2 regions of the Actinoplanes sp. NPDC089786 genome follow, and region 2 is predicted to be linked to the other one. Evidence: riboswitches for the same ligand, from Rfam matches in the RefSeq annotation. Region 2 holds a riboswitch; the other holds the start of a gene.
The links. A riboswitch is a leader RNA that binds a small molecule or an ion and turns the genes downstream of it on or off. The one in region 2 is predicted to bind glycine.

Region 1: another riboswitch for glycine. It lies ahead of gcvP (aminomethyl-transferring glycine dehydrogenase); the one in region 2 lies ahead of AB0O15_RS39015 (L-serine ammonia-lyase).

What each region holds. Positions count from the first base shown of each region.
Region 1 covers NZ_JBFBGU010000014.1:148,882-164,260, forward strand. Annotated here, with positions in the region: gene AB0O15_RS31625 (glycosyltransferase family 4 protein) at 1-702, shown strand, start outside; gene AB0O15_RS31630 (class I SAM-dependent methyltransferase) at 692-1,462, shown strand; gene AB0O15_RS31635 (lysylphosphatidylglycerol synthase transmembrane domain-containing protein) at 1,527-2,591, shown strand; gene AB0O15_RS31640 (dihydrofolate reductase family protein) at 2,593-3,282, opposite strand; gene ribA (GTP cyclohydrolase II) at 3,449-4,099, shown strand; gene AB0O15_RS31650 (SpoIIE family protein phosphatase) at 4,133-6,058, shown strand; gene pip (prolyl aminopeptidase) at 6,055-6,990, shown strand; gene recQ (DNA helicase RecQ) at 7,055-8,887, shown strand; gene def (peptide deformylase) at 8,972-9,469, opposite strand; gene AB0O15_RS31670 (chorismate-binding protein) at 9,480-10,682, opposite strand; gene AB0O15_RS31675 (DUF5999 family protein) at 10,871-11,071, shown strand; gene gcvP (aminomethyl-transferring glycine dehydrogenase) at 11,158-13,968, opposite strand; glycine riboswitch at 14,045-14,138, opposite strand; gene mgrA (L-glyceraldehyde 3-phosphate reductase) at 14,191-15,186, shown strand; gene AB0O15_RS31690 (nucleotidyltransferase domain-containing protein) at 15,183-15,379, shown strand, end outside.
Region 2 covers NZ_JBFBGU010000022.1:100,461-115,839, forward strand. Annotated here, with positions in the region: gene AB0O15_RS38980 (NAD(P)-dependent alcohol dehydrogenase) at 1-524, opposite strand, end outside; gene AB0O15_RS38985 (TetR family transcriptional regulator) at 770-1,318, shown strand; gene AB0O15_RS38990 (SGNH/GDSL hydrolase family protein) at 1,476-2,711, opposite strand; gene AB0O15_RS38995 (glycosyl hydrolase 115 family protein) at 2,708-5,686, opposite strand; gene AB0O15_RS39000 (RNA polymerase sigma factor) at 5,969-7,141, shown strand; gene AB0O15_RS39005 (hypothetical protein) at 7,173-8,108, shown strand; gene AB0O15_RS39010 (ankyrin repeat domain-containing protein) at 8,105-8,497, opposite strand; gene AB0O15_RS39015 (L-serine ammonia-lyase) at 8,544-9,899, opposite strand; glycine riboswitch at 10,045-10,134, opposite strand; gene AB0O15_RS39020 (SDR family oxidoreductase) at 10,291-11,130, shown strand; gene AB0O15_RS39025 (helix-turn-helix domain-containing protein) at 11,127-11,975, opposite strand; gene AB0O15_RS39030 (alpha/beta hydrolase) at 12,064-12,897, opposite strand; gene AB0O15_RS39035 (TetR/AcrR family transcriptional regulator) at 13,007-13,570, shown strand; gene AB0O15_RS39040 (prepilin-type N-terminal cleavage/methylation domain-containing protein) at 13,658-14,098, shown strand; gene AB0O15_RS39045 (ATP-binding protein) at 14,204-14,995, opposite strand; gene AB0O15_RS39050 (response regulator transcription factor) at 14,992-15,379, opposite strand, start outside.

The DNA.
Region 1 (15,379 bases), on a different contig from region 2:
CTGCACGCGAGCGCCGCCGTGGTGGTGACCAGCGAGCAGGCGGCCCGCCGGGTGGTCGAATTGCACGAGTTGCCGGAGAACAAGGTGTTCGTCGCGCCGCCCGGTGTCGATCCGGCGCCGGTGGCCGAACCCTCCCCCGGCGGCGGGCGCCTCCTCTGCGTCGCGGCGCTCTCCCACCGCAAGGGCCAGGACGTGCTGATGCGGGCCCTGGCCACGCTGGGCGACCTGGAGTGGACCTGCACGTTCGTCGGCGCGGGAACGCCACCGGACCTGGCCGCCCTCGGAGGGCCGGACGACGGCGCGGCGGCCGTTGACCTCGGCGGGCGCGTCGTGTTCGCGGGGGCCAAGGGCGGGGCAGAGCTCGATGCCGCGTACGCGGGGGCGGATCTGCTGGTTCTGCCGTCGCGGGCGGAGACCTACGGGATGGTGGTGACCGAGGCGCTGGCCCGGGGTGTGCCGGTGCTGGGCACCCAGGTCAGCGGGGTGCCGGAAGCGCTCGGCGCGGCCCCCGACGGTACGGCGCCGGGGCGGCTGGTGGCGCCGGGCGATCCCGGGGCGCTGGCCACGGCGCTGCGGGAATGGCTGACCGACGGGACACTGCGGGAGCGGTGGCGGGCGGCGGCACGGGCGCGGCGGGAGACGCTGCGCGGCTGGGATGAGACGACCCGACTTTTGAGCGAGGTGCTGGGGCATGACGGGTGAGTTCAGCGCGGACTGGTTGACGCTGCGGGAGCCGGCCGACGCCGCCGCCCGGGACCGGGGGCTGGTGGACGCGCTCCGGGCGACGCTGACCGGGCCGGTGGTGGTACGCGATCTCGGCTGCGGGACCGGGTCGATGGGGCGGTGGCTGGCGCCGCAGCTCGGCGGGCCGCAGCACTGGGTGCTGATGGACCGGGACCCGGCGCTGCTGGAGCACGCGGGCGCCCACCTGCCGGACGGGGTGACCGTCGAGACGCGGCAGGGCGACGTGACCGGGCTGACCGGGGCCGACCTGGCCGGCACGTCGCTGGTCACCTGTTCGGCCCTGCTCGACCTGCTGACCGTCGACGAGGTCGAGGCGCTGGCCGCGGCGTGCGCCGAGGCCGGGGCGGCCGCGCTGTTCACGCTGTCGGTGACCGGTGAGGTGTCGCTCGACCCGGCCGATCCGCTGGACGACGAGGTCGCGGCCGCGTTCAACGAACATCAGCGCCGGGCGATCGGCGGGCGGCGGCTGCTCGGGCCGGACGCCGCCGACGCCGCGGCCGCCGCGTTCGGGAAGGCCGGCGCGACCGTCACCGTGCGGCCGGCGCCGTGGCGTCTGGATACCGACAATGGGGCGCTCGCCACCGAATGGCTTCGGGGCTGGACCGGCGCGGCCCTCGAACAGCGTCCTGACCTGCGGTTGGACGACTATCCGGAGCAGCGGCGAAGCGCCGGATTCGTCGCGAGTGTCGGCCATGCGGACGTGCTCGCGACGTTTTGATTGAACCGATCCGCGGCAGCTCGGCGTACAGGAGGGTGTACGAGCTACCGAGGGGACAGCAATCGTGACGCGAACGGTCTGGGCATGGGTACGTGTGCTCGGTGGCGCAGCCATCATCGGCCTCCTGATCTGGAAGCTGGGCACCGGCGCCTTCCTCGACGGCCTGCGGGTGATCGACGGCGGCACGTTGCTGGTGGCCTTCGGCATCGGCGTCACGACCACGGTGTTCAGCGCCTGGCGCTGGTGCCTGGTGGCCCGGGGGATCGGGATGCGCCTGCCGATGCGGGCCGCGATCGCCGACTACTACAAGGCGTTGTTCCTGAACGCGGCGCTGCCCGGCGGGGTGCTCGGCGACGTGGACCGCGCGGTGCGGCACGGCAAGGACACCGGTGATGTCGGCCGCGGCGTCCGCGCGGTGGTGCTGGAGCGTACGGCGGGCCAGATCGTCCTCTTCGTCGTCGGCCTGACCGTGCTGGTCACCGTGCCCTCGCCGGTCCTGGACGTGCTGGCGCGGCACGGAGCCGCGGCGGCGGCGACCACCCTGGCCATCCTCGCGGTCGGCGCGATCGTCGTGCTCGGCACGCGCCGCCTGCGCAGCGGCACCTCGCGGATCGCCAAGGGCGCGCGCACCGGGCTGGCCGAGATCCGCACCGGCCTGCTGTCCCGGCGCAACTGGCCGGGCGTGCTGCTGGCGTCGAGCGTCGTGCTGGCCGGCCACCTGGCGACGTTCGTGGTCGCCGCCAGGGCCGCCGGTTCCACCGCCTCGGTGCTGCGGCTGGCCCCGCTGATGCTGCTCGCGCTGCTGGCGATGACGCTGCCGCTGAACGTGGGCGGCTGGGGACCGCGTGAGGGCGTGACCGCGTGGGCGTTCGCCGCCGCCGGGATGAGCGCCACCCAGGGCCTGACCATCGCGGTGGTGTACGGCGTGTTCGCCTTCGTGGCGGCGCTGCCCGGCGCGGTGGTGCTGATCGCACGCTTCGCGGCCCGGTCGCGTACGACGGCGCCCGTGGCCGTGGCCGAGCCGGTGCTCGAGCCGGTGGCCGTTCCGCAGGTCGGGCCGGAGGTCGCGCCCGCCTTCATCCCGGCTCAGCGTCCCGCCCCGCGCGTCCTGGCAACGACTGGTGCCTGAGCTACCCGGCGTACCGGTCCGAGAGCGCGTACCTGAGCAGGACCACGTCGCCGATCTGCTGAACGGAAGCCAGGTCGGCGCGGCGGTCGCGGCCCCACGGGAAGACGCCGTCGTGCACGAAGCGCGGCGCCCGGGAGTCACCGACGAAGATCGGCGCGACCACGAGCTGGAGCTCGTCGGCCAGGCCGGCGCTGAGGAACTGGGTGTGCATCGTGCCGCCGCCCTCGACCATCAGCCGGCCGACGCCCCGCTCGTGCAGGTCGGCGGTGACCCGGTGGACGTCGACCGGCTCGCCGCCGTCGACCACCTCGGCCGCGTCGCCGAGCCGCTTGCGCGCCAGCTCGACCGTTCCGGAGGCACAGTAGACGAGCTTCGTCACGTCGCCCGTGGTGAAGAACCGCGCCGCCGGGTCGAGGTCGCAGCTGCTGGTCACGGTCACCTTGATCGGGGTCGGGGGTTGACCCCGGGCCGCCCGGCGGGCCCGGCGCTCGGCCGAGCGGACCAGCAGCCGGGGATCGTCGGTGCGGACGGTGGCCGCCCCGACCAGGATCGCGTCGCAGCCGGCCCGCACCTCGTCGACCCGGTCGAAATCGGCCTCGTTGGACAGCAGCAGCCGTTCCGCCGCGGTGTCGTCGACATATCCGTCGATGGACATGCCGCAGCTCAGCAGCACGTACGGTCGCTCACCCACCGATGTTCCCTTCCTGGCGAGCGACGATCGTCACCCTGGCCGATCACGATGCGTCCAAGATAATCGGAGCTTCGATTGCTGGCACATTCACATCCTGTTACGGCATGGTGACGGAGATCTTTGGGCATCGTGCCGGGGGCGCGAGGCCGCAGTACGAGGAGGGCCGATGAGACAGACACCCGAGGCGGTCGTACGGACGCAGGTGACGGTTCCCTTGCGGTTCGGCGACGGCTACACCAGCAGTGCCCGCGTGTTCACCTTCGACGGGTTGGTGGACGGCAAGGAGCACCTGGCCCTGGGCCTGGGTGACTGGCGTCGGGCGGTGGCCCGGTCCTCGGTCGGCGGCCGCCCTCCCCTGGTCCGGCCACACAGCGAGTGCCTCACCGGCGACGTCTTCGGCAGCCAGCGCTGCGACTGCGGTCCCCAGCTGCGGGAGGCGGTGGAACGGATCACCGAGGCCGGCGGTCTCCTGCTCTACCTGCGGCAGGAGGGCCGGGGCATCGGGCTCTACGCCAAGCTCGACGCGTACGCGCTGCAGGACGCCGGCCTGGACACCTACGAGGCGAACGTGGCCCTGGGGCACGGCGAGGACGAGCGGGACTACACCGTGGCGGCGCAGATGCTGCTGGCCCTGGGCGCGGAACGCATCCGGCTGCTGAGCAACAACCCCGACAAGACCGAGCAGTTGAAGGCGGCCGGGGTGAAGGTCGAGGAACAGATCCCCACCGGTGTGCACGTATCCGCGGCAAACGTCCGTTATCTGGCCACAAAGGCGTCACACACCGCCCATACGATCGATCTTCCGCTGGCGGAGTGAGCCGGAAGGTCCGGCATACGGCAGGATGGGGCGGTGACCGTGCCCGCCGATGACGGGCTGCTCGCCGACGCGATCGAGCAGCTGCCGTTCATCCTGGCCGTCTGCGAGGGCCCCGACCTGCTGATGGTGTCCGTCAGCGGGGCCACCCGGGCGGTGCTCGACGGTCGCGACATCATCGGCCGGCCGGTCCGCGAGGTACTCAGCGACCTCGTCGGCCAGCAGATCCCCGACGCCTACCACGAGGTGTACAAGACCGGCGAGCCCAGCAATGGCCAGGAGTGGCGGGTCCACCTGGACGCGCCCGGCGGCGGCACGATCGAGATGTGGGCCAACTTCACCATCGTGCCGTGGCGGAACCCCGACGGATCGCTGCGCGGCGTGATCGGCGCCGGCTTCGACGTGACCGAGAGCGTACGCAGCCGCCTGGCCGCCGAGGCCGAGGCGGCCGACCTGCAGGAACGCTACGAGCAGACCCGCGACGTGGTGGCCGCCCTGCAACGCGAGCTGCTGCCGGCCGGCCTGCCGGTGGTGCCCGGGGCCCAGATCGCGGCCAGCTACCTGCCCGCGGTGGCCGACAGCGCGGCCGGCGGCGACTGGTTCGACGCGGTGACCCGCCCGGACGGCACGGTGGCCCTGGTCGTGGGCGACGTGGTCGGCCACGGTGTGACCGCCGCCGGCGTGATGGGCCAGCTCCGCGCGGTGCTGCGCGACCGGCTGGACACCGGCGACCACCCGGTCGACGCGTTCGCGGCGGCCGACCGCCTGGCCCGCCGGCTCCCGGCCGCCCACGCCACCACGGTCTGCCTCGCGCTGCTCGACCCGGCCGACGGCTCGCTGACCTACTGCACGGCCGGGCATCCGCCGCCCCTGATCGTGACGGCCGCGGGTGAGAGCCGCTACCTGCCCGGCACCGGCGGCACCCCACTGGGCACCGGAGCGCTCTTCCCCGTACGCACCGCGACCCTCGCCGAAGGCGACGTGCTCGTCCTCTACACCGACGGCATCCTGGAGCGCCCCGGCCGCACCATCCCGGACAGCACCGCCGAGCTGGCCCACGTGGCGGCCGACAGCGCGGCCGGGCGGGCCCTGCGCGCCCCCGAGCTGAGCCCGGCCGAGCGGGTCTGCTCGCAGACGGTCGAGCTGCTGGTGCGCACCACCGGACACAGCGACGACATCACCGTGCTGGCCGTGCAACGGGTCGCCCCGCCCGGCCCGCTCGACCTGACCCTGCCCGCCGAGCCCGGGTCGCTGCGCCCGTCCCGCACGGCGATCGGCGAGTGGCTGACCGGGCTCGGCGCCACCGACCACGACACCTTCCTGCTGCAACACGCGCTGGGCGAGCTGGTGGCCAACGCGATCGAGCACGCCTTCGACGGCGTCACCGACCCGCCGCGGGCGCCGGTGGTGCGGCTGCACGCCGAACTCGACGCGGCCGGCTGCCTGGAGGCGACGATCACCGACCAGGGCCGGTGGCGCGAACCGGCCCGGCAGTCGACGCGCGGCCGCGGCCTGGCGCTGACGTCGCAGCTGGTCGAGTCGATGCGGGTGGAGCCGACCGCGACCGGGACCGTGGCGACCGTCCGCCACACGCTGACCCGCCCCGCGCTGCTCGCCAACGCGTCCGCGCCGCTGCCCGCCGTGGCCCCGGCCGACTTCCACCTCGGTGAGCTGAACGGCGTCGAGGGCGGCGTACGCGTCCAGGGCCCGATCGACACCACCACGGCCGACCGCCTGGAACAGGGCCTGCTCCGGCGCAGCCGGGGCGGCACTTTGCCGCTCACCGTCGACCTCACCCTGGTCACCCACCTGGCCAGCGCCGGCGTCTCGGCGCTGCACCGGGTGGCCGAGCGGCACGGCCGGCAGGGCGGCAAGCTCACCCTGGTCGCGGCGCCCGACTCCCCCGCCCGGCACGTGCTCGCGCTCGTCGCCATCCCCGACGTCTCGATCGGATCCCCATGACCGGCGCCGTGCTCGACAGTGGACATCTCGAGGTCGGCGACGGCCACGCGCTCTACTGGGAGGAATGGGGCGCGCCGGACGGCGTACCCGTCGTCTGTCTGCACGGCGGTCCCGGCGCCGCCTTCAACGACACCCACAAGCTGCTCTTCGACCCGGCGCGCCATCGGGTGCTCTTCTTCGACCAGCGCGGGTGCGGCCGCAGCACGCCCACCGGCAGCGTCGAGCACAACACCTCGGCCGACCTGGTCGCCGACATCGACGCGCTGATGACCCACCGCGGCTGGGACACCGCCCACGTGGCCGGCGGCTCGTGGGGCTCGACGCTCAGCCTGCTCTTCGCGATCGCCCATCCGGCGCGGGTGCGCAGCCTGCTGCTCTGGAGCATCTACCTGCTGCGCCGGCAGGACGACGAATGGCTCACGCTGGGCGGTCCGCGCACGCACTTCCCGGCCGAGTGGGAGACGTTCATCGCCCCGGTCCCGGCCGATCGGCGGTCCAGCGGGAAACAGATCATCGATTGGTACGCCGGGAAGTTCCGCTCGCCCGACCCGGCCGAGGCTCTGCGGTACGCCCGGGCGTGGGTCACCTGGGAGCTGACCCTGTGTTCGATGAACTACGACGCCGCCGCGGTGGCCCGCTACGTCGACGAGGACGACAACACGGTCGCCTGCGCGATCATCGAGACGCACTTCGTCGGCAACAGCGGCTTCGTGCCGGAGAACTTCATCCTCGACTCGCTCGACGCCGTCCGGCACCTGCCGTGCCGGGTCGTCCAGGGCCGGTTCGACATGTGCACGCCGCCGGTCGAGGCGTACGACCTGGCCCGGGCGTACGGCGAGAACCTGACCCTGGAGATGGTCAACGCCGGACATCTGCGCACGGAGCCCGAGCTGATGGCCGCCCTCCGGACGGCCGCGATCTCGCTCGATTGATGGAGATTCCCGGGTTGTCCACAGGGTCCGGCCGTTCCCCCGGCGAGGTAACTACTATCGCTCAGTGACCTCGCCCAAGGACGTCCTCCATCAGGTCTTCGGCTACCCCGACTTCCGCGGGCAGCAACAAGAGATCATCGAGCACGTGACCGACGGCGGCGACGCCCTGGTGCTGATGCCGACCGGCGGCGGCAAGTCGCTGTGCTACCAGATTCCCGCCCTGGTCCGGCCCGGCACCGGCGTGGTGATCTCCCCGCTGATCGCGCTCATGCAAGACCAGGTCGACGCGCTGCGCACGCTCGGGGTGCGGGCCGGGTTCCTCAACTCGACCCAGGACTACTCGTCGCGCCAGCTCGTCGAGCAGGAGTTCATCGCCGGCGAGCTCGACCTGCTCTACGTCGCGCCCGAGGGCCTGGGCACGCCGTCGACCCAGCGGCTGCTCGAACGCGGCACGGTGGCGCTGTTCGCGATCGACGAGGCCCACTGCGTGTCCCAGTGGGGCCACGACTTCCGGCCCGACTACCTCCAGCTGTCGATGTTGCACGAACGCTGGCCCGACGTGCCGCGGATCGCGCTGACCGCCACCGCCACCACGGCCACCAAGGAAGAGATCGCCAGCCGGCTCGACCTGACCCTGGCGCGACACTTCACGGCCAGCTTCGACCGGCCCAACATCCAGTACCGCATCGTGCCCAAGGCCGAGCCGCGCCGGCAGCTGATCTCCTTCCTGCGCAACGAACACCCGGGCGACGCCGGCATCGTCTACTGCCTGTCCCGGGCCTCGGTCGAGAAGGTCGCGGCCTACCTGGTCGACGAGGGCATCCCGGCGCTGCCCTACCACGCCGGGCTCGACCCGGTCATCCGCGCCACCAACCAGTCCCGCTTCCTCCGCGAGGAGGGGCTGGTCATGGTGGCCACGATCGCGTTCGGCATGGGTATCGACAAGCCCGACGTCCGGTTCGTGGCCCACCTCGACCTGCCCAAGTCGGTCGAGGGCTACTACCAGGAGACCGGGCGGGCCGGCCGCGACGGGCAGCCGTCCACGGCCTGGCTGGCCTACGGGCTGGCCGACGTCGTCCAGCAGCGCAAGATGATCGAGTCGTCCGAGGGCGACCTGTCCCACCGGCGCAACGCGGCCGCCCACCTCGACGCGATGCTGGCGCTGTGCGAGACGGTCACCTGCCGCCGGGCCCGGCTGCTCGACTACTTCGGGCAGCACGAGGTCACCGAGGGCGGCTGCGGCAACTGCGACACCTGCCTCAACCCGCCCGAGGCCTGGGACGGCACGGTCGCCGCGCAGAAGTTCCTGTCCACGGTCTGGCGGCTGCAACGCGAGCGCGGCCAGAAGTTCGGCGCCGGTCAGTCCATCGACATCCTGCTGGGCAAGGAGACCGAGAAGGTTCTGCAACACCGCCACCACGAGCTGTCCGTCTTCGGCATCGGCGCCGACCTGCGCGAGCCCGAGTGGCGCGGCGTCGTCCGCCAGCTCCTGGCCGCCGGCCTGGTGACGGTCGAGGGCGACTACGGCACGCTGGTGCTGACCGAAGACAGCACCTCGGTGCTCCGCGGCGATCGCAAGGTCATGATGCGCCGCGAGCCCGAGAAGCCGGCCAAGGCCCCGCGCGCGTCCCGCACCTCACCGTCGGCGGCGGCCACCCCGATGTCGCCCGAGGACGAGCCGATCTTCGAGCGCCTGCGGGCCTGGCGCGGCCGCGTGGCCAAGGAGCAGAAGCTCCCCGCGTACGTCATCTTCCACGACGCGACCCTGCGCGCGATCGCCGCGTTGCGCCCGACGTCCCTCGACGAACTGGGCACGGTCAGCGGCGTCGGCCGCGCCAAACTCGAGAAGTTCGGCCCCGACGTCCTCGAGACCCTGGCCGAGGGGTCAGCCCCCTGATCGGCAGGCAGCGGGAGTAGGCGCCGGGCCCGCCGCAACGAGGGCGGCGCGGACGGCCGGGCCGCCACCTCGACGGCTGTCCGGCTAGAGCGGCCGGGCGGGGCGGATCTTGCGTAGTTCGCGCAGCGCCTGGCGGCGGGTGTCGCCGGTCAGCGTGTCGATGTAGATCGTGCCGTCGAGGTGGTCGGTCTCGTGTTGCAGGGCCCGGGCCAGGAAGCCCTCGCCGTGGATGACCAGGGGCTCGCCGTGGTGGTCCTGGCCGGTGGCGGTCACCCGCAGGGCGCGGCGGGTCGGGAAGTACAGGCCGGGCACGGACAGGCAGCCCTCCTCGTCGTCCTGCTCGCCCTCGAAGTCGCTCAGCACCGGGTTGATCAGGTGGCCGATGACGTCGTCCACGTTGTACGAGAAGACGCGCAGGCTCACCCCGATCTGCGGTGCGGCCACGCCGGCCCGGCCGGGCTCGCGGACCGTGTCCTCCAGGTCGCGCACGAGCCGGCGAAGCTCGGCGTCGAAGTCGGTGACCGGGTCGGCCTCGGTACGCAGAACCGGGTCGCCGAACACGCGGATGGGCCTGATTGTCATGACCGTAAGCCTATCCAGCCGTTACCGCCGACGATGACAGGGCGGCGCGCAGCGGGCCGGCCTTGGCGGCGGCCTCGGCCACCTCGGCCGCCGGGTCGCTGTCCCAGGTGATGCCGCCTCCGGCCCAGACGTGCAGGCGGTCGCCGTCGGCCGCGGCGGTGCGGATGGTCAGGCCCAGGTCGAGGTGGTCGTGGCCGATCCAGCCGAGGGCGCCCATCGAGGCGCCGCGGCCGACCGGTTCGAGGCGGGCGATCTCGTCCAGGGCGGCCAGCTTGGGCGCGCCGGTGACCGAGCCGCCGGGGCACACCGCGCGCAGCAGCGACGCCAGGTCCACGTCGCCGTCCAAGGGGGCGGAGACGACCGACTCGGCCTGCCAGAGACCACTCCATTCGCGTACGGCGAACAGCTGGTCGACCCGCACCGGGCCGGCACCGGGCAGCCGGGACAGGTCGTTGCGCTCCAGGTCGACGATCATGATGTGCTCGGCCCGCTCCTTGGCCGACGTCAGCAGCTCGTGCCGGCCGGCCGGCGTGGCCGGGCGGGTGCCCTTGATCGGGCGGGTGATCACCCGGCCGTCGCGCACCTCGACCAGCGTCTCGGGCGAGGCGCAGCCGATCGCCCAGCCGTCACCGGCCAGCACGCCGCCGTAGCGGGCGCCGGCCAGCCGGGCCAGCCGGGACAGCGCCGGGATCGGATCGCCGGTGTAGGCCGCGGAGGCGTGCCCGACGACGTTGACCTGATAGATGTCGCCGCGGGCGATGGCCTCCCGGGCCAGCGCCACGGCCCGCGCATGGTCATCCGCGGTCCAGCTGTCGGCCCAGGGTTCCAGCGAGAAAGGCCGCGACGACAGCGCGGCGGGAGAAGGGGTCGCTCCCGGACGCAACGCGGAGGCCGATGCGCCGGCCGGTTCCGGACCGGATGAACCGTGCGCGAGGACGACGGCGTACACGTCAGGGAGGGCCGGCGACGGGGTCGGTGGTCCGACGGCGCCGCCGGCCATCACGGAACCGGCGGCGGCGGATACATAGAGTGCGGCGCCGCACGGAGTGCCATCGCCGGTCGGGTGGACTTGGGTGGCCGTTCGGCCGAGGTTTCGCACGCGCAGTCCGGCGGAGGAGAGGAACTCGGCGACAAGCTCTGCGGGGTCACCGCCGTCCGTCAGAGACCACTGGAAGGTAGATGACAGACGGTGACCGCCCTGGCCGGAGCTCAGTGATGCCGGAATGAGACATGAAGGAGGTGTCGGGAAGTGGTCGACAGCGCCCCTACCGTGGACCATCGGAAGCGAGGATTCTGGCAACGGGACGCCGTCACCCGCCCCATCCGCAGTCGTTCGGAGTGAGGTAACGTTCGTCACCGCAGTTGTGAATCATCACACAGCCCCTATCGGAGATACCCCTGATGTGCCAGCACAAGAGCCCTTGCCCACCCGCCGGAGCCACGGACCGCGAGGCCGCCCGGATCGTCGCGACCTGTCGCGAGCAGGGTTGGAGCCTGCTTTGCAACGGCGTCATCGTCTTTGAGGACACGGGCGAGATCCTGCCCGACGGAACGGTCATCGAGCCGCACCGCGGACCGGGTAAGCACGCCCTCGCGGCGTAACAAGAACCGCAAGGTTACCGCTACGCAAAGTAGCGACAGCAGGGCCGCGACCCGCACCCGAGCCGCGGCCCCCTCGCCGGGGACGATCAGTCCTCGAAGGCTTCCGGCGACGGGCACGAGCAGACCAGATTCCGGTCGCCGTAGGCCCCGTCGATCCGCCGGACCGGCGCCCAGTACTTCGACATCCGATCCACGCCGGCCGGGTACGCCGCCGCCGAGCGCGGGTACGGGTGCTCCCACTCGTCGGCCGACACCGAGGCCGCCGTGTGCGGCGCGTTCGCCAGCGGATTGTCGCCCGCCGGCCACTCACCGGCCGCGACCTGGGCGATCTCGGCCCGGATGGCGATCATCGCGTCGCAGAAGCGGTCGAGCTCGGCCAGGTCCTCGCTCTCGGTCGGCTCCACCATCAGCGTGCCGGCCACCGGGAACGACATGGTCGGCGCGTGGAAGCCGTAGTCGATCAGCCGCTTCGCCACGTCGTCCACCGAGACGCCGGTGGCCTTGGTGATCGGGCGCAGGTCGAGGATGCACTCGTGGGCCACCAGGCCGTTCTCCCCGGCGTACAGGATCGGGAAGTGGTCGGCGAGCCGGGCGGCCACGTAGTTGGCGGCGAGCACCGCGACCGACGTCGCCGCGGCCAGGCCGTCGGGGCCCATCATCCGCAGGTAGGCCCACGAGATCGGCAGGATGCCGGCCGACCCGTGCGCCGCCGCCGACACCGCGTGGTGATCGCCGGACTCGAGCGGGTCGCCGGGCAGGAAGTCGGCGAGGTGGGCGCGCACCGCGACCGGGCCGACGCCGGGACCGCCGCCGCCGTGCGGGATGCAGAACGTCTTGTGCAGGTTGAGGTGCGAAACGTCGGCGCCGAACTTGCCCGGCCGCGCGAACCCGACCAGCGCGTTGAGGTTGGCGCCGTCCACGTACACCTGGCCGCCGGCCTCGTGCACCTTGGCGCAGAGGTCGGCGATCGACGTCTCGTACACGCCGTGGGTCGACGGGTAGGTGACCATGATCGCGGCCAGCCGGTCGGCGTGCTTGACGATCTTGGCGTCGAGGTCGGCCAGGTCCACGTTGCCGTTGTCGTCGCAGGCCACCACGACCACGCGCATGCCGGCCATCACCGCGGAGGCGGCGTTGGTGCCGTGCGCGCTGGACGGGATCAGGCAGACGTCCCGGTCGAGGTCGCCCCGCGAGCGGTGGTAGCCGCGGATCGCGAGCAGGCCGGCCAGCTCGCCCTGCGAACCGGCGTTGGGTTGCACGGACACCGCGTCGTAGCCGGTCAGCTCGGCCAGCCAGCCCTCGAGCTGGGCGACCAGGGCCTCGTAGCCGGCGGTGCGCGACGCCGGGGCGTACGGGTGGATGTTCGCGAACTCGGCCCAGCTCACCGGCTCCATCTCGGTGGTGGCGTTGAGCTTCATCGTGCAGGAGCCGAGCGGGATCATGCCCCGGTCGAGCGCGTAGTCGCGGTCGGAGAGGCGGCGCAGGTAGCGCAGCATGCCGGTCTCCGAGTGGTGGGTGGTGAAGACCGGGTGGGTCAGGAACTCGCTGGTACGCGCCAGAGCGACCGCCCCGCACTCGGCCGGCGACGCGACCGTGGCCCCGAAGGCGCCCAGGACGGCTTCGACGTGCGCGTCGGTCGTCGTCTCGTCGCAGGCGATCGACACCGTGTCGGCGTCCACCAGGCGCAGGTCGATGTCCTGGTCACCGGCCGCGGCGACGATGGCGGCGGCTTGTCCGGGCACGCGCACGGTCACGGTGTCGAAGAACGCGTCGTGCGTCGGCGAGATGCCCGCCGCCGCGAGCCCGCCGGCCAGATCCAAGGCCTTCTGATGGGTACGCTTCGCGATCGCGCGCAGCCCGTCGGCGCCGTGGTAGACCGCGTACATGCTGGCCATCACCGCCAGCAGGACCTGCGCCGTGCAGATGTTGCTGGTCGCCTTCTCGCGGCGGATGTGCTGCTCGCGGGTCTGCAGGGCGAGCCGGTAGGCCTGGGCGCCGTCCGCGTCCTTGGACACGCCGACCAGCCGGCCGGGCAGCGACCGCTCCAGGCCGGCCCGGACCGCCAGGTAGCCGGCGTGCGGGCCGCCGAAGCCGAGCGGCACCCCGAAGCGCTGGGTGGTGCCGGCCGCGATGTCGGCGCCGATCTCGCCCGGCGGCCGCAGCAGGGTCAGCGCGAGCAGGTCGGCCGCGACCGTGACCAGGGCGCCGGCGGCGTGGGCCCGCTCGACGAGCGCGGCGTGGTCACGGACCGCGCCGGAGGCGCCCGGGTATTGCAGGTGCAGCCCGAAGAACTCGTCGGGCAGGTCGTCGCCGCCCAGCGAGGCGTCGATCAGGCGCAGTTCGATACCGAGAGGCTCGGCCCGGGTACGCAGGATCGCGAGCGTCTGCGGGAAGGTGTCGGCGTCCACCGCGTACACCGAAGATCTGCTCTTGGACCCGCGCTTGGCCAGGGTCATCGCCTCGGCGACCGCGGTGCTCTCGTCCAGCATCGAGGCGTTGGCCGTGGTCAGCCCGGTGAGATCGGTGACCATGGTCTGGAAGTTGAGCAACGCCTCCAGGCGGCCCTGGCTGATCTCGGGCTGGTACGGGGTGTACGCGGTGTACCACGACGGGTTCTCGAGCACGTTGCGGCGGATCACGGCCGGCGTCACGGTGCCGTAGTAGCCGAGCCCGATCATCGGCGTGGTGACCTGGTTGTGGCCGGCGATCTCGCGCAGCTCGGCGATCGCCTCCTCCTCGGAGGCCGCCGCGGGCAGATCGAGCGTGCCGTGCCAGCGGATGACCTCGGGGATCGCGGCGCCCATCAGGTCGTCCAGCGTCGAGTAGCCGATCGCCTTGAGCATCTGGGACTGCTCGTCGGCGTCAGGACCGATGTGCCGGTTGGCAAAAGTCGTCATGGGCGCACTCCAGGCCGGGGGTCGTCGTGTCAGACCCTCCCCCTCTGTCGTACCCACGAAGGGTCCTTCAGAGTCGCCTGCCCGCGCGGTCCGTGTGCCTGAGAGGTTCCGGGGAGGATTTGCCCCTTCGGCGCCACCTTTGCTCCGGTGATCTCTCCCGCAGCGGCTGGCGACCAAACTACCAGTGCACCGGCTGATGATCTCGCTCCTAGAGTGTGGTGTGTGACCTACCACGCGGCGGACGACCGCTACCAGACGATGACCTACCGCCGGGCCGGCCGCAGCGGCCTGCGCCTGCCCGCGGTCTCGCTCGGCCTCTGGCACAACTTCGGCGACACCCGGCCGCTCGAGACCCAGCGAGCCATCGTGCGGCGCGCGTTCGACCTCGGCGTGACCCACTTCGACCTGGCCAACAACTACGGGCCGCCGCCCGGCAGCGCCGAGTCGAACTTCGGCCGGCTGCTCGCGAGCGACCTCGCGCCGTACCGGGACGAGCTGGTCATCAGCACCAAGGCCGGCTACCACATGTGGGAGGGCCCGTACGGCGAGTGGGGCTCGCGGAAGTACCTGGTCTCGTCGCTGGACCAGTCGCTCCGGCGGATGGGCCTGGACTACGTCGACGTCTTCTACCACCACCGGCCCGACCCGGACACCCCGATGGAGGAGACGATGGCCGCGCTCGACGCGGTGGTCCGGGCCGGCAAGGCGCTGTACGTCGGGATCAGCAACTACACCGCCGAGCAGACCACCCGCGCCGCCGCGATCCTGGCCGAGCTCGGCACGCCGCTGCTGATCCACCAACCGTCGTACTCGATGCTGAACCGCTGGATCGAGCGCGACCACCTGCTCGACGCGCTCGAGTCGGCCGGCGCCGGCTGCATCGCGTTCAGCCCGCTCCAGCAGGGCCTGCTCACCGACCGCTACTTCCAGGGCATCCCGGACGATTCCCGGGTGCGCACCAGCGTCTTCCTCGACGAGGACGCGCTGGACGCCAGGACGATGGGCCGGCTGCACTCGCTGAACGACATCGCCCAGGGCCGCGGCCAGTCGCTGGCCCAGCTGGCGCTGGCCTGGGCGCTGCGCGACCCGCGGATGACCAGCCTGATCATCGGCGCGTCGAGCGTGGCCCAGCTGGAGGCCAACATCGGCGCGCTGGGCAACCTGTCGTTCAGCCCGGCCGAGCTCGACGCGATCGACGGCACGGTCCTGGACCTGTGACGTCCTTCGTCCCCGAGCACACGATCCTGTCGGTCGTGGTCGGGTCCCGGGCCTACGGGCTCGACGGCCCCGGCTCCGACCACGACCGGCGGGGTGTGTTCGCCGCGCCCACCCGGCTGTTCTGGCGGCTGGACAAGCCGCCGACCCACCTCGACGGCCCCCGCGACGAGGAGTTCTCCTGGGAGATCGAGCG
Region 2 (15,379 bases):
CCGACCACCGCCACCCGGTCGATCGGCCTCACCCCATGCCGGAGCAGCGGCGGAAACACGGTGGCGCCGGCGCAGAGCAGAGGCGCCGCTGTGGCCGGGTCGAGCCCATCGGGGATCGGCTGCACATGCCGCCAGTCGCTCGCCCGGACCTGGCTCGCGAAACCCCCGTCACCGCCGCGGGTGGCGGTGACATCCTTGCGCGGGCACAGGTTCTGCCGTCCGCTCAGACACCACTCGCAGGCCTGGCACGACCCGGCGACCGCCCCAACCCCGACCCGCTGCCCGACCGCGATCGACGACGGGTCGACCTCGTCGCCGACGCCGATGACCACGCCCACCGCCTCGTGGCCGACGACCATCGGGTAGCGGGAGATGCCGTACGCGTTGTCGATGAGGCTGACGTCGGTGTTGCAGACGCCGCAGTGGGTGACCCGGACGTCGACCTCGCGTGGGCCGAGCGGCCGGGCCTCGGCCTCGATCACGCTGATGGGGCCGCCGGGCTTGTCGACGCTGTACTTGAGCACCGCAACTCCTTAGTTACCGACTAGTTGGTAACTAACGTACGAGCCTCGGGCCGCCCTTAGCAACCAACTAGTCGGTAACTAAGAGCGCCGGCCGTGCCAGCCGCACGTCTTGCTACCAACTAGTCGGTAACTAGGAGCGCCGGGCCCCGTTGGCCGCGCGCCTTGCTACCAACTAGTCGGTAACTAGGGGCGCCGGGCCGCGACGGCCGCACGCCTTGCTACCAACTAGTCGGTAACATAGGGCCGTGAGAACCCGGAACCCCCCTGAGAAGCGCCGTCGCATCTTCGCCGCGGCGACCGCCGACTTCTCCAAGCACGGCATCGCCGGCGCCCGGGTCGACCGCATCGCCGCCGAGGCCGGGGTCAGCAAGGCCCAGATGTACGCCTACTACGGCGACAAGTTCGCCCTGTTCGGCGCGGTGGTCCGGGCCCACGCGAACGCCATCGTCGACGAGACGCCGTTCACCGCCGAGGACCTCCCGGGGTACGCGGTTGCGCTCTACGAAGCCGCCCGAGCGCGCCCCGACGTCATCCGCCTGCTGATCTGGGCCCGGCTCGAATGCGTCGAGTTGCCCCTGGACGCGGACGGCCTGCGCGCGAAGCTCGACGCCATCGCCGAGGCCCAGGCCGCCGGCACGCTCGACCCGGCCATCAGCCCCGAGAACATCCTGGCCCTGCTGTCCACGATGGCCCTGACCTGGACGGCGATGGGTCCGCTGCCCACCGCGGCCCGGCACGACGAGAACCAGGCGGCGCTACGCCACGCGGTCGCGCAGGCGTTCGAACGCCACTGACACCAGCACGCCAAAGCCGGCCGCGCAGGCGTTCGAACGCCGCTGACACCAGCACGCCACAGCCGGCCGGGCAGGCGTTGGAACGCGGCAGCCGCCCGGAAAGGCGCGGACGCCGCTGACACCAGCACGCCACAGCCGGTCCGGCCGCCGGACGGCGCTACCCCAGGCGGTCACGCAGGCGTTTGAACGCCGCTGACGCCAGCGCCCCGTAACCGGCCGGGTTCAGGTGCAGGCCGTCGCCGACGTCGTAGGCCGGGGCGATACGTCGTGGGGCGGCCGGGTCGCGGACGGCCCGGTCGAAGTCGACCACCTCGTCGAAGGCGCCGCCTCGGCGGATCCACGCGTTGACCGTCTGCCGGGAACGTTCGCGCAGCCCGCCCGGGTCGTCGTAGTTCGTGTTGCCGCCGAACGGGGTGATCGTCGCGCCGAACACGTCGATGTCGCGGGCCTGGGCGCGGGCGACGACCTGCCCGTAGGCCGCGATCAGGTCGGCGGTGACCTGCTGCTGGGCGGTGTCGGTGGCGGCCGCCGTGCCGATGTCGTTGACGCCCTCGAAGATCAGCGTCCAGCGGACCGCGCCGAGGGCGAGCACGTCGCGGTCGAGCCGGGCCAGCACGTTCGGGCCGAGGCCGTCGTTGAGGACGCGGTTGCCGCCGGCCGCCTGGTTGAGCACGGCCACGCGCTCGGGCAGGCGGTTGAGCAGCTGGTCGGGCCAGCGGTCGTTGCCGTTGGTGGTGGAGCCGCGGCCGTCGGTCAGCGAGTCGCCGACGATGACCAGGGCGGCGCCGCCGGCGAGCACCTCGACGCCGCTGAGCAGGTACCAGTGGTCGACCGGGGTGGCGCCGGCCAGGTCGGCGTCGAGAAGGTGGTCACCGTTGATCAGATGGCTGGTGGTGCGCGAGCCGGGGTGTGAGGTGAGGTTCAGCGTCTGCTGCCCGGTGGCCAGGTAGGCGGTGACGGTCAGATTGGTACGGGCGGTCACCGGCATCGCCACCGGGTCGGACACCACCTGGGCGCCGACCGGAACCACCGTGGACGTGTGCCCGCCGAAGGTGAGCGGCCGGCCGCTGCCCGGAACGATGCCGGAGGCGCCGGCCCGCCCGCCGGCCGGCAGCGCCACCGCGGCCCGGGTGATCGGGAGCGCGGCGCCGCCGAACGCGTTCGAGAACCGTACCCGCAGCTGTGAACCACCGATCGAGGTGTGCACGGTCTGCCGCAGGGTGGTGTCGACGAGAACCGAGGCGGCGCCCGTGAACGGTGGGGGTGGCAGGTTGTTCGGCTCGGTCAGCTGCGGCATGGAGACCCAGGTGTGCACCCAGCGGCGGCGGGCCGGCTTCGGGAACGCCGGGAGGAAGGCCGCGCCGCCGAGGCCGAGGAGAATTCGCCGCCTCACGATCGGGCCCGCAGGGACGAGGGCGGGCCGAGGTAGCTGTACGGCAGCGGCGCGGTCTCGACGACCAGACGCTGCACGATCACGCTCGGGTCGACCATCCAGAAGGCCAGCGTGTGCCGGCCCGGCCGATCGACCTGGTGCACGGTCCGGGTCACGTTGACGTTGTCCGAGGTGTTGCGGGCCCACTGTGGATTCATCGTGGTGTCGTCCGAGCCGGTCGCCCCGATGATGTCGACGACCTGGGGTGTGGCGCCGTCGATCGAGACCGCGTAGCGCAGGCCCGGGGTCGGCAGCACGTTGTTGCGGGGCGACAGGTAGGCCGCCACGCGGACCGGACCGGTGGTGGTCAGCGTCATCGCGTACTCCAGCCGCCCGGAGGACCCGCGTGGGGTGAGCCCGTTGCCGGTGCGCCCGATGTCCGGCAGCAGTTGCCAGTCGCCGACCTTGCGGCTGTAGTGGTCGGCCTCCATGGCGACGTAACCGTTCGCCTCCAGGAAGCCCGACGGAGCGACCGACGGACGGTGCACCGGGGCCTGGACGACGACCGAGCTTCCCGCGCCGGTCACGGTGAGCGGCACGGTCGTCGTGCCATGCGGGGCCCGTCGCCAGTCGACGGTCACGGTGGCCCGGACCTGGTCGGTGACCCGGCCCGAGGCGGGGGTGACGTGCACCCAGGGCTTCGCGGCGGTGATGCGGTAGCTGAACGGGGTGGCGCCCTTGTTGTAGACCTCGAGGTACTGCGCGGGCTGACTCTGCCACGGGCTGAACGACGGCAGGGTCGTCGGGTCGCCGCCGTCGAGGGCCACGCCCAGCGCGGCGGCCGGGGGCACGGTGATCCGCTTCAGGTGCGGGTAGATCGCGTCGGGCAGGGCCACGTTGTTCAGTTCGGGCTGCTGCCACGGCGCGTTGGGGCCGTACCGTTCGACGTCGCCGTACCCGATCTTGGGTTGGGTCTGCCAGCCCTTCCACTTCCCGCCGGCCAGCGTGGTGTTGTAGTAGCGGCTCATCGCCTGGTCCTGGGCGAACAGCGCCTCGGCCCGGTCGGCCCGGGCGTTGGTGGCGGCGCGGCCCTGCGCGGCGTACGCGATGTTGGTGAACTGGGCCTGCCGGAGCGCGTACACCAGCGCCGTGTCCTTGATCTGGTAGTAGGCCAGCTGGTAGAACGCGTCCTGGTGGGCGGCCGGGACCAGCCGGCGGACCCGATCGGCCTTGGCCGCGAGCGTCTGCCACTGCGCGGTCACGCGGTCCATCTCGCGGTAGGCGGTCAGGCTGAACGGGTTGCCCTGGTCGTCGTAGATCACCTCGGGCGTCTCGCCGGTGATCCGCCGATTGAGCAGCTCAGGCTTGCGGCGCGACTGGAGCGTCGCGTACTCGTGCAGCAGGTCGGCCACGGCCGGCGCGAGACCAGGACCAAAATTCTCCGCCGCGTACGCCCGGAGCCAGCGCTGGATGCCGGTGACCGGGATCGAGTCCGGATCCCAGGCGTAGTCGAGGAAGAACTGGGTGGGCGCCTCCTCGTTCTTCAGATCGCCGACGTTCACCATCCACAGCCGGTCGACGCCCGAGGCGTACGCACGGTGCAGTTGTTCCCAGGTGTTGGTCAGGTTGACCGTGTCGGCCCATTTGTAGTTGCGCCCGACCCCGACGTAGTCGAAGTGGTAGTACATGCCGTACCCGCCACTGCGCGCGGGTAGCGACGCGTCCGGCAGCTTGCGCAGGTTGCCCCAGTTGTCGTCGCAGAAGACCACGGTGACGTCGTCCGGCGGCCGGTAACCCGCGTCCCAGTAGCGCTGTACTTCTTTGTACAGAGTTTGTACTTGAGGCCGGTCGATCAGGCCGGTGTCGCGCAGGATCTGCCGCTGGGTGTCGATGATGGAGCTCATCAGGTCGATGCCGTCGCCGTCGGGCAGGCTGGTGTCGCCGTTGCCGCGCATGCCGAGCGTGATGACGCCCTCGATGTCCTGGTCCTTCATCCGTTGCGCGCCGTCCCGCCAGTACGCCTTGAGCGCGGCCGAGTTGCGGACGAAGCTCCACTGCCCGTTCCCGCCGTACGGGTCGGTGCCGTTGACCGCGTGCCGGTTCCACTCCTCGATGCCGCGCATCATCGGCGCCTCGTGCGAGGTGCCCATGACCACCCCGTACAGGGTGGCGGTGGCGTGGTTGAGCGGGTCGTCCTCGGCGAACGCCCGGCCCCACACGGCCGGCCACAGGTAGTTGGCCTTGAGCCGCAGCATGGTCTCGAACACCTTGGCGAAGTAGGCCGCGTTGAGCCCGCCCGGATGACCGGGCGCCTTGCCCGGACCGAAGTATCCGGGCGCCCAGGTGCCGGTGGCCGGGTTCTCATCGTTGATGAAGAACCCGCGGTACTTGACCGCCGGCGTGCCCTGGGTGTGCCGGCCGGGAAGCACGTAGACGGCGTCGTGCCGGGCGGCCGGCACGTCGTCCCAGAAGGACCAGGGTGAGACCCCGATCCGGCGGGACAGGTCGTAGGCGCCGTAGATCGTGCCGCGCTGGTCGCTGCCGGCGATCACGAACGCGCGCCGGACACCGGGCAGCGGATCGGTCACCACCTGCTCGATGGTGGTCTCCCACCTGCCGCGGAGCCCGCGGACGTCGAGTCGTCCCCGTGCGACGATCCGGTCGATCAGCGGGCTCTTGCCGAGCGTGCCGATGATGACCGGGTCGGCGCCGGCCGGCACCCGGTCGTGCCCGATCACCGGCTGCACGCCGGTGACCTTGCCGAGGTCGGCCCGCACGTCGTCGGCGACCCGGATGACGCCGGCGTGGTCGGCGGTGCTGACCACGATCGGCGCGGCCCGCCGGCCGGCCACCACCGGGAAGCGGCCGGGGCCGTCGTGGAAGGCGACGTAGCCACCCTTCTCCGGCGACGCGGCCGGCGGATGAGCAGCCGGCGGATGGGTGGCCGGGGCCGCCGTCAAGGGCGCGATCAGGGCCAGGGCAAGGAACGACCTCATCGGCACACACCTCACTGAAAGTTCCGGAAACATCCCGGACAATATTCGTAACGTAGAGGCGTCCGTCTATGTCGTCAAGCGCTGGAGTGCGCCTTTCGGCCGGCCAAGATCCCGGAACTTCCAGGCGCCGACGAACTGGTGTCGGATTGCGGCCAGGATGTTCGTAGAACGGATGACAGGCCGCCCGCGAGGGACCCACGGACGACAGGAGATGCTGGCCAGGTGAGCGAGGATCAGATCCGCGAGGCGATCACACAGGCCCACCACGAGCAGTGGGGGCGGATGGTCGCCACCCTGACCCGGCGGTTCGGCGACCTCGACATCGCCGAGGAGGCGGCTGCCGAGGCGTTCACGACCGCCGTCGAACGGTGGCCCGCCGACGGCGTACCCCCCAATCCGGCCGCCTGGCTGAACACCACCGCCAACCGCAAGGCCATCGACCGGATCCGGCGTGAGAACAAGCGGGACGACAAGCAGAAGGAGGCCACGATGCTGTCCGTCGACGACCCGCCCGAGCCGACCGGCGCCATCGAGGACGAGCGGCTCCGGCTGATCTTCACCTGCTGCCACCCGGCCCTCGCGCCGGAGAGCCGGGTGGCGCTGACCCTGCGCATGCTCGGCGGGCTGACCGTGGCCGAGATCGCCCGGGCCTTCCTGGTGCAGGAGACCGCCATGGGACGGCGGATCACCCGGGCCAAGGACAAGATCAAGGCGGCCGGCATCCCCTACCGGGTGCCGGCCGCGGAGGACCTGCCGTCCCGGGTGTCCGGCGTCCTCACCGTGCTGTTCCTCATCTTCAACGAGGGTTACCTGGCGACCGGCCCCGGCACCGATCCGGTCCGCCACGACCTGACCGCCGAGGCGATCCGGCTCACCCGGCTGATCCGCGGCCTGCTGCCCGGCGACGGCGAGGTGGCCGGGCTGCTGGCGCTGATGCTGCTCACCGAGGCCCGCCGCACCGCCCGCGTCTCGGCCGGCGGCGAACTGGTCACCCTGGCCGACCAGGACCGCGGGGCCTGGGACACGGCGCTGATCGCCGAGGGCCACCGGCTGGTGCGCGAACGCCTGGCCAGCGGCGTGGCGCCGGGGCGGTACCAGATCCTCGCGGCGATCAACGCCGTGCACACCTCGGCCCGCGACGTGCGGGACACCGACTGGTCCCAGGTCGTCGCCCTCTACGACCAGCTCGTCGTCCTCGACCCGTCACCGGTCGTCGCCCTCAACCGGGCCATCGCGGTCGCCGAGCTCGACGGCCCCGACGTGGCGCTGGCGGCCATCGACCGGCTCGGCGACCGGCTGTCCGGTTACCACGCCTACCACGCGGCCCGCGCCGAGCTGCTGCGCCGGCTGGGCCGAGGTGGCGACGCGCGGTCCGCGTACGACAAAGCCATCGACCTGGCCGGCAACACCGCCGAGACCGCCTACCTCACCCGCCGCCGCGACCAGCTCGCCTGAACCCCGGGCCGGCTCCGTTACCATGCGCGCCGTGCCGAACGTACGAGCCTTCCAACCCCTGGCCGCCGCCAAATGGCCCGCCGCCCGCGAGTTCCGGGCGGCGGTGAAGCGGCGTGACTGGCCGGCCGGACGCGCCGTGCTGGACGCGGCGACGCCCGCCGAGCGCACCCGGCTGCTCTGGGTCGGTGGGCAGGGCCGCGGCCTGGAGGACTGGCTGCGCGGGCTGATCCGGGACCATCCGGAGGACAGCGCGCCCTACGCGATGCTGGGCCACCACCTGACGTTCCTCGGGTGGAAGATCCGCGGCGACCTCGAGCGGGTCAGCGCTCGGCGGCGCCAGGGTTTCGGCCGGCGGCTGCAACAGGCCGAGCAGGTGCTCCTCGAGGGCGCCGCGCGGCACCCGGGCGATCCGGCGGTCTGGACGATGCTGCTGACCTCGGGCCGTGGCCTGGACGTGGGCCTGGACGAGGCGTGGCGCCGCTACCACCGGCTGTCCACGATCGACCCGCAGCAGCCGCTCGCCCACACCGAACACCTGCAGCAACTGATGCCGAAGTGGGGCGGCGACTGGTATCAGGTGCACAAGTTCGCGTTCGGGGTGTGGGAGAGCGCGGCGCCCGGGTCGCCGACGCCGGCCCTGGTCGCGGAGGCCCACCTGGAGCACGCGCTGGAGATGCCCACCCGGGCGGCGACCAAGGCGCACATGCGGGCCGCGCTGCCGGAGATCCGGGCGGCGGCCGGGCACTCGGTCTGGCACCCGCGGTTCGAGCCGGGCGGCATCGACGCCGAGCTGGCCCTGGGCATGTTCGCGACCACGTTCTTCTGGTTCGGCGACCGTGCCGCCGCGGTCCGGTGCTACCGCCGGATGGGGAGGCTGGCCGTCTCCTGGCCCTGGGGCCCGGTCCGCTCGCTGGTCCCGACCAACCTGTGGTTGCTGTCCGCCGTCGCCCCCTTCCAGCGTGGCTAAGACCCCGGGCGCAGCAGCTCCGACATCTCCGGGAGCTTGAAGAACTCCGCCGTGGCCACCGCCGACGGCGTGCCCGCGGCCGGGTCGGCGCCGGCCGCGAGCAGGGCCTTCACCGTCACGGCGTTCTGCCGGAACACCGCGGCGGACAGCGCGGACTGGCCCCGGTCGTTGACCCGGTCCGGGTCGGCGCCCAGCTCCAGCAGCGCGGCCACGGTGTCCGGGTGATCGCGGTACGCCGCCAGGATCAGCAGGGTGTCGCCCTTGTCGTTGGTGAGGTTGGCCGGCAGGCCGGCGGCGACGTTGCCGGCCAGCTCCTCGGTGTCGCCGGCGCGTGCCAGGTCGAACATGCGGTGGGCGTACGCGATCGCTTCCTCGTCCAGGTCAGCCACGTCGTCCGACTACCCGCCCCGGCCGTACCTACACACCCCGGACGGGTCAGCACTCCACGATGTTGACGGCCAGGCCGCCGCGCGAGGTCTCCTTGTACTTGGAGTGCATGTCGCGGCCGGTCTGGCGCATGGTCCTGATCACCTTGTCGAGGCTGACCGTGTGCTCGCCGGTGCCGTGCAGGGCCAGCCGGGCGGCGTTGATGGCCTTGACCGAGGCGATCGCGTTGCGCTCGATGCACGGCACCTGCACCAGGCCGCCGATCGGGTCGCAGGTCAGGCCCAGGTTGTGCTCGATGCCCACCTCGGCCGCGTTCTCCACCTGCTCGGGACTGCCGCCGAGCAGCTCGCACAGGGCGCCGGCGGCCATCGCGCAGGCCGAGCCGACCTCGCCCTGGCAGCCGACCTCGGCCCCGGAGATGGACGCCTTCTCCTTGATCAGGATGCCGATGGCGGCCGCGGTGAGCAGGAAGCGCACGATCCCGTCGTCGGAGGCGCCGGGGACGAAGCGTACGTAATAGTGCAGCACCGCGGGGATGATGCCCGCGGCGCCATTGGTGGGCGCGGTGACGACCCGCCCGCCGGAGGCGTTCTCCTCGTTGACCGCCAGCGCGAACAGGTTGACCCAGTCGACCACGTGCAGCGGGTCGGCGTCGTCCGGCCGGGCGCTGAGCTTGGCGAACAGGTCCGGCGCGCGGCGGGGGACGTTCAGGCCGCCGGGCAGGACGCCGCTCCGCCGGCAGCCACGGTCGACGCATTCGGCCATGACCCGCCAGATGTCCAGCAGCTCGGCGCGGATCTGCTCGGGCGTGCGCCAGGCCTGCTCGTTGACCAGCATCAGGTCGGAGATCGACAGCCCGGTCTCCCGGCAGCGGCGCAGGAGTTCGGCGCCGGTGGTGAACGGGTGCGCGACGGCCGTGGTGTCCGGGACCAGCGCGATGCCGCCGTCGGGCCGCGCGCCCGTGACGAAGCCGCCGCCCACCGAGAAGAACGTGCGCTGCTCGACCACGGCGCCGTGCTCGTCGTACGCGGAGAAGGTCATGCCGTTGGGGTGGGCCGGCAGCGACCGTCGGCGGTGCAGGACCACGTCGCGGTCGGGTTCGAAGACGACGGTACGGCCACCCGGCAGCGTGATCTTGCGATGTTCGCGGATCGACCGGAGGCGGTCCTCGACCCGGTCGACGTCGACGGTCGCGGGATCCTCACCGGCCAGGCCGAGCATGACCGCCCCCGGCGTGCCGTGACCGCGGCCGGTCGCCGCGAGCGAGCCGAACAGCTCGGCCCGCACCCGGGTCACGTCGCCCAGCGAGGAGGCGAAGATCTTGGCCGCGCGCATCGGGCCGACCGTGTGGGAGCTGGAGGGGCCGATGCCGATCGAGTAGAGGTCGAACGCGCTGACGGTCATGCGGAGGCCTCGTTCTCTCCCGGAGCACGCGCCCCGGGCTGGGTTGAGCCTCCCCGCTCTGTCATCGGTGCCTGAGAGATTCACCGCCGGGTGGCGGCTTTCACCTTCGGCGCGGGACATGAGGGTCCCGGCTTTCCAGAGTCGCCTGGTTCGAGCGGTACGGTGCCTGAGAGATTCTGGGGAGAAGTTGCTCCTACGGCGCCCGAAGACCTCGGGACTCTCCCGCTCGACGTACGCGGCGGATCTTCAGTTGTCCCGTCGAGGTTAGCCCGTGTTTCATGACCCGACCAGGGCTGCGGCGTTGCCGGGACATGGCCGGACAGCAACATCGGCCACCCGACATGGCAATCCTGGACCGGACGAGCGGTCAGCCCGGCGCTAGTTTCGGGCCATGACGACATGGTTCATCACCGGCACGTCCTCCGGGTTCGGCCGGCTGCTCACCGAACGGCTGCTCGACCGGGGCGACCGGGTCGCGGCCACCCTGCGCCGGCCCGAGGCGCTGGCCGACCTCAGCGCGAAGTACGGCGACCAGCTCTGGGTGGCCCGGCTGGACGTCACCGACGCCGAGCAGGCCCATCGGGTGGTGGCCGAGGCGTTCGCCGCGCTCGGCGCCATCGACGTGGTGGTCAACAACGCCGGGTACGGGGTCTTCGCCGCGGTCGAGGAGGCCTCCGACGAGCAGATCCGCCGGGTCATCGACACCAACCTGCTCGGGTCGATCCACGTCATCCGGGCCGCGCTGCCCCATCTGCGCGCGCAGGGCCACGGCCGCATCCTGCAGGTGTCGACGGCCGGCGGGCAGACCACCTACCCGAACTTCGGCTACTACCACGCCTCGAAGTGGGGCATCGAAGGGTTCTGCGAGACGGCGGCCCGCGAGATCGCCCCGTTCGGCATCGGCCTGACCATCGTCGAGCCGGGCGCGACGCCGACCGGGTTCGGCACCGCGCTCGACACCGCGGAGATCATGCCGGAGTACGACGGGACGCCGGCCGGCGACGTCCGGCGCGCGCTGGCCAGTGGCGAGTTCCGGCTGCCCAACGACGCCGGCAAGATCGCCGCGGCGATGGTCGACCTGGTCGACTCCGGCCGCACGCCGCTGCGCCTGCCGCTGGGCTCGGACACGTACGAGGACATCCGCGCCTCGCTGGTCGCCCGCCTGGCCGAGCATGACGCCCAGCGCGACGTCGCCTATTCCGTCGTCACCGATTCCGTCGTCGAGGGCTAGGACCGCGCCTGGTCGCGGTAGTCCGACGGCGACGCGCCCACGTGCCGGCGGAACGTCCTCGCGAAGTGGGACGAATCGATGAACCCGCAGCGCAGGCCGATCTCCGAGACCCCGGCCCGGGTGGTGCGCAGCAGCCGCCGGGCCAGCTCGATCCGGAGCCGCAGATGGAACTGCGCGGGCGTCTCGCCGGTGTGCAGCTTGAACAGGCGCAACAGATGGAACCGGCTGAGCCCGGCCGCGGCGGCGAGCTCGGCCAGCGACACCGGCGTGTCCAGGCGTGCGTGCAGAAGATCGACAACCCGGGCTACGCGTACGTCGTCCCGGCGCGGCCCGGCCGGTTCCGGCGCCGTTCCGTGGTTGGTCAGCAGGTGCACCGCGATGAACTCGGCGGCCGTCGCGGCGTACGGGTCGTTCACCCCCGCGCGGGCCGCGCGATGCAGCCGGGTCAGGACCGACCGGAGCACGTCGTCGTCGAAGGCCAGGGCGTCGGCCGGGCGCGTCGCACCCACCTCGTCGGCGACCCGGGTCATCGTCAGCGCCGGGATGAGCAGGCGGATCTGGGTCACCCGCTCGTCGCCGGTCGGCGAGGTCCACCGCAGGTCGCTGGGGACGTGCGGCGCCGTCGTGGACAGCGACCCGGCCCGCACCAGCCCCTCGGCCCAGCCTCGCCCGCGCCGGCTGCGTACTGTCCGGGCGCCCTGGATCTGCAGGTCGATCAGCTGCGCGCCGATGCCCGGCAGCTCGACCCGGTCGGCCTCCCCCGCGATCGAGAGAAGCCGCAGGTCGACCGACCGCCAGCCGGCGTCACGGCTGTCGAAGAGCGTGCGGGTCAGATCCACCGGCATGCTGCAATGATCCACGCCGGCCCGCGCACGACGTGATGACCGGGTCCATCGTGCTGATCGCGGGCGGGCTCGGCGTGCTCGCCGCTGACTACTTGGCCAGGAAGGCCAGCAGCGCCTCGTTGACCTCGTCGGCGTGGGTCCAGAGCAGCCCGTGCGGGGCGCCCTCGATCTCGACGTAGTCGGCCTGCGGGACCCGCTTGTGGAACTCGCGGGCGGTGGCGTCGATCGGCAGGATGTTGTCGGCGGTGCCGTGCAGGATCAGGGCCGGCACGTCGATGGCGGCGAGGTCGCCGCGGAAGTCGGTCAGCCAGGTGGGCACGACGGCGCTGGACGCGTACCAGGAGGCGCCGGCGGCGACGTTCCAGCTGTTGCGCAGGGCCTCCTCGGACAGGCGGCTGCCCAGGGTGTCGTCGGTGTTGTAGAAGCCCTGGTAGAACTCGGTGAAGTAGGCGTACCGGTCGGCGGTGACCGCGGCCTGGATGCCGTCGAAGACCTCCTGCGGCACACCGGTCGGGTTGTCGTCGGTCTTGAGCAGGAACGGTTCCAGGGAGGCCAGGAACGCGGCCTTGGCCACCCGGCCGGAGCCGTAGCGGCCCAGGTAGCGGCCGACCTCGCCGGTGCCCATGCTGAACCCGACGAGCACCACGTTCGTCAGGTCGAGGGTCTCCAGCACGGTGTTGAGGTCGGCGGCGAAGGTGTCGTAGTCGTAGCCGACGGTGGGCTGGCTGGACCGGCCGAAGCCGCGGCGGTCGTAGGTGATCACGCGGTAGCCGGCGGACAGCAGCGCCGCGCTCTGCTTCTCCCAGGAGTGGCCGTCGAGCGGGTAGCCGTGGATGAGCACGACCGGCTGCCCCTGCCCGTGGTCCTCGTAGTAGAGGTCGATGCTGGTGCTGTTCTCGGTTCCGACCTTGATGTACGGCATCGCCGTCTCCTTCGATCTGGCGGAGAACGATCGTTCTCCGGCGACAGGAGTAGCGTAGAGAACGTACGTTCTCAGTGCCAAGGGAAGCGCCAGGTGAGGGTGGTCACGCATGCCGGTCGGGGCTGACGAGGAGATTCGCGAGCAGGTGCTGGCCGCGGCCGACCGGCTCTTCTACCGCCGGGGCGTCCAGGCGGTCGGGATGGACGCGCTGCGTACCGAGGCCGGGGTCTCCCTCAAGCGCCTCTACCAGCTCTTCCCGTCCAAGGAAGGCCTGGTCGAAGAGGTTCTGCGGCGCCGGCACCAGGCCTGGGACGACCTCGTCGAGGCGGCCCTGGCGAGCGGCGGGACGCCTCGTGACCGGCTGCTCGCCGTCTACGACATGCTGTCCCGCTGGTTCGACGAGGACGACTTCCGCGGCTGTGTTTTCATCAACACCTTCGGCGAGCTGGGCGGCGCCGCGCCCGGTATCGCCGGGATCGTCCGCGAGCACAAGGCGCAGTTCCAGGCCCGCCTGGCCGAGCTGATCACCGAGGCCGGCGGCCCACCGGCGCTCGCGCCGCAGCTGGCCATCCTCGCCGAGGGCGCACAGACCACCGCCGCCATCGCCGGCACCAGTGACGCCGCCGGGCACGCCCGCGCGGCCGCCGCGACGCTGATCGACGCCGCGCTCTGACCTTCCTCAAGTTCTCCGCCGGGTCGCCGATCGAGGGCAGCACGGCAGCCAAACCCCCGGGCTGCCGACCCACACGGAGGATTGCCAATGAAGCGCAGCATCAAACCCGGCGACGAGGGCTTCACCCTCATCGAGCTCCTGGTCGTCGTGGTGATCATCGGCGTGCTCGTCGCGATCGCGGTGCCGGTTTATCTCAACTACCGCCAGGGCGCGGCGGACAAGTCGGCGCAGTCCGACGTCCGCGGCGGGGTCAGCGCGGTGGAGCAGTTCTACACCAGCAACAACAACACCTATCCGGACAGCATCACCGGCACCGGCAGCGTAACCCTGCAGATCGGCGGGACCGGCCCCGCGCAGACCATCGCCCTGTCGGACAAGACCCAGCTCGGGTACAAGAACAACGGCACCAGCTACCTGTTGTGCGCCAACAACACCGGCGGCAGCGGCAAGTGGTACCTCTACAACAGCGCCAACGGCGGCTCGGTCAGCTCGGCCGCCGGCGCGCTGACCCTGGCCACCTGCAGCTGACCCCGATGGTCTGCAGCTGACCCGTACCCCCGCCTCTCGCCGGCCTGGCGAGAGGCGGGGCCGAAGGTGACGACGGTCAGGAGACCGGACAAAAATCCACAATGGTCAATTTGTACGACAAGGCAGCAAGATCCGCACGGTGGTGCCCTCCCCCGGCGCCGAGATCACCCCGACGGTGCCGCCATGCGCGATCACGATCGCCTCCACAATGGCCAGGCCCAGGCCCGACGAGGCGCCCCCGCCGCGGCTGCGGCTGGGATCGGCCCGGTAGAAGCGCTCGAACACATGCGCCAGGTGCTCCGGCGCGATCCCGTCGCCCTCGTCGCGTACCGCGATCACCACCTCGCGCCCCGGCTGGTCGATCGTGACCGTGACCGGCGTGCCGGGCGGAGTGTGCTGCACCGCGTTGCCGACCAGGTTGCGCAGCACCTGCTGAATCCGCGGCCCGTCACCGTCGACGACCGCCTCGGCCACGCCGAGCCGGGTGATGGCGCGGTCGGGGCTGACCACCCGGGCGTCCTCGACCACCTCGCCGGCCAGCGCCACCACGTCGACCGGCCGGCGGTCCAGCGGCCGGTCCGAGTCGAGGTGGGCCAGCAGCGCCAGCTCGTCGACGAGGAGCCGCATCCGGCCCACCTCGGCCTGCATCCGTTCCATCGCGTGGTCGAGCTCTCCGGGTTCGCGCAGGCCGCCCTGGACGTAGAGATCGATCCAGCCGTGCATGGTGGCCAGCGGCGTACGCAGCTCATGACTGGCGTCGGCGACGAAGCTGCGGAGCCGGTCCTGGGCCCGCCGCTGCCCGTCGAAGGCCTCCTTGACCGCCGTCGCGGCCGCCACCTCCGGGCCCACGATCAGCGCCCGCCGCCACCACTTCATCCTTTTCACCGGGTTCTTCATCGAGCCACCGCTCGCAGGCTGTAGCCGAAGCCCCGCACGGTGCAGATCAGCGACGGCCCGCCGAGGTCGGTCTTGCGGCGCAGGTTGGAGACGAACCGCTCGACCACACCGGTGTCGCCGCCGAAGTCGTACTGCCAGACGTGGTCCAGGATCTGCGCCTTGGACACCACCCGCCCGGCGTTGGCCAGCAGGTAGCGCAACAGCCGGAACTCGGTCGGCGAGAGCTCGATCGGGCGCCCGCCCCGGGTCACCAGATGCCGGGCCTCGTCCAGCTCGAGGTCACCGCAGCGCAGCACGCCCTCGGGCTGCGCCGGCGGCACACGCCGGGCCCGCCGCAGCAGCGCCTCCAGCCGCGCGGCCACCTCCACCACGTCGAACGGCTTG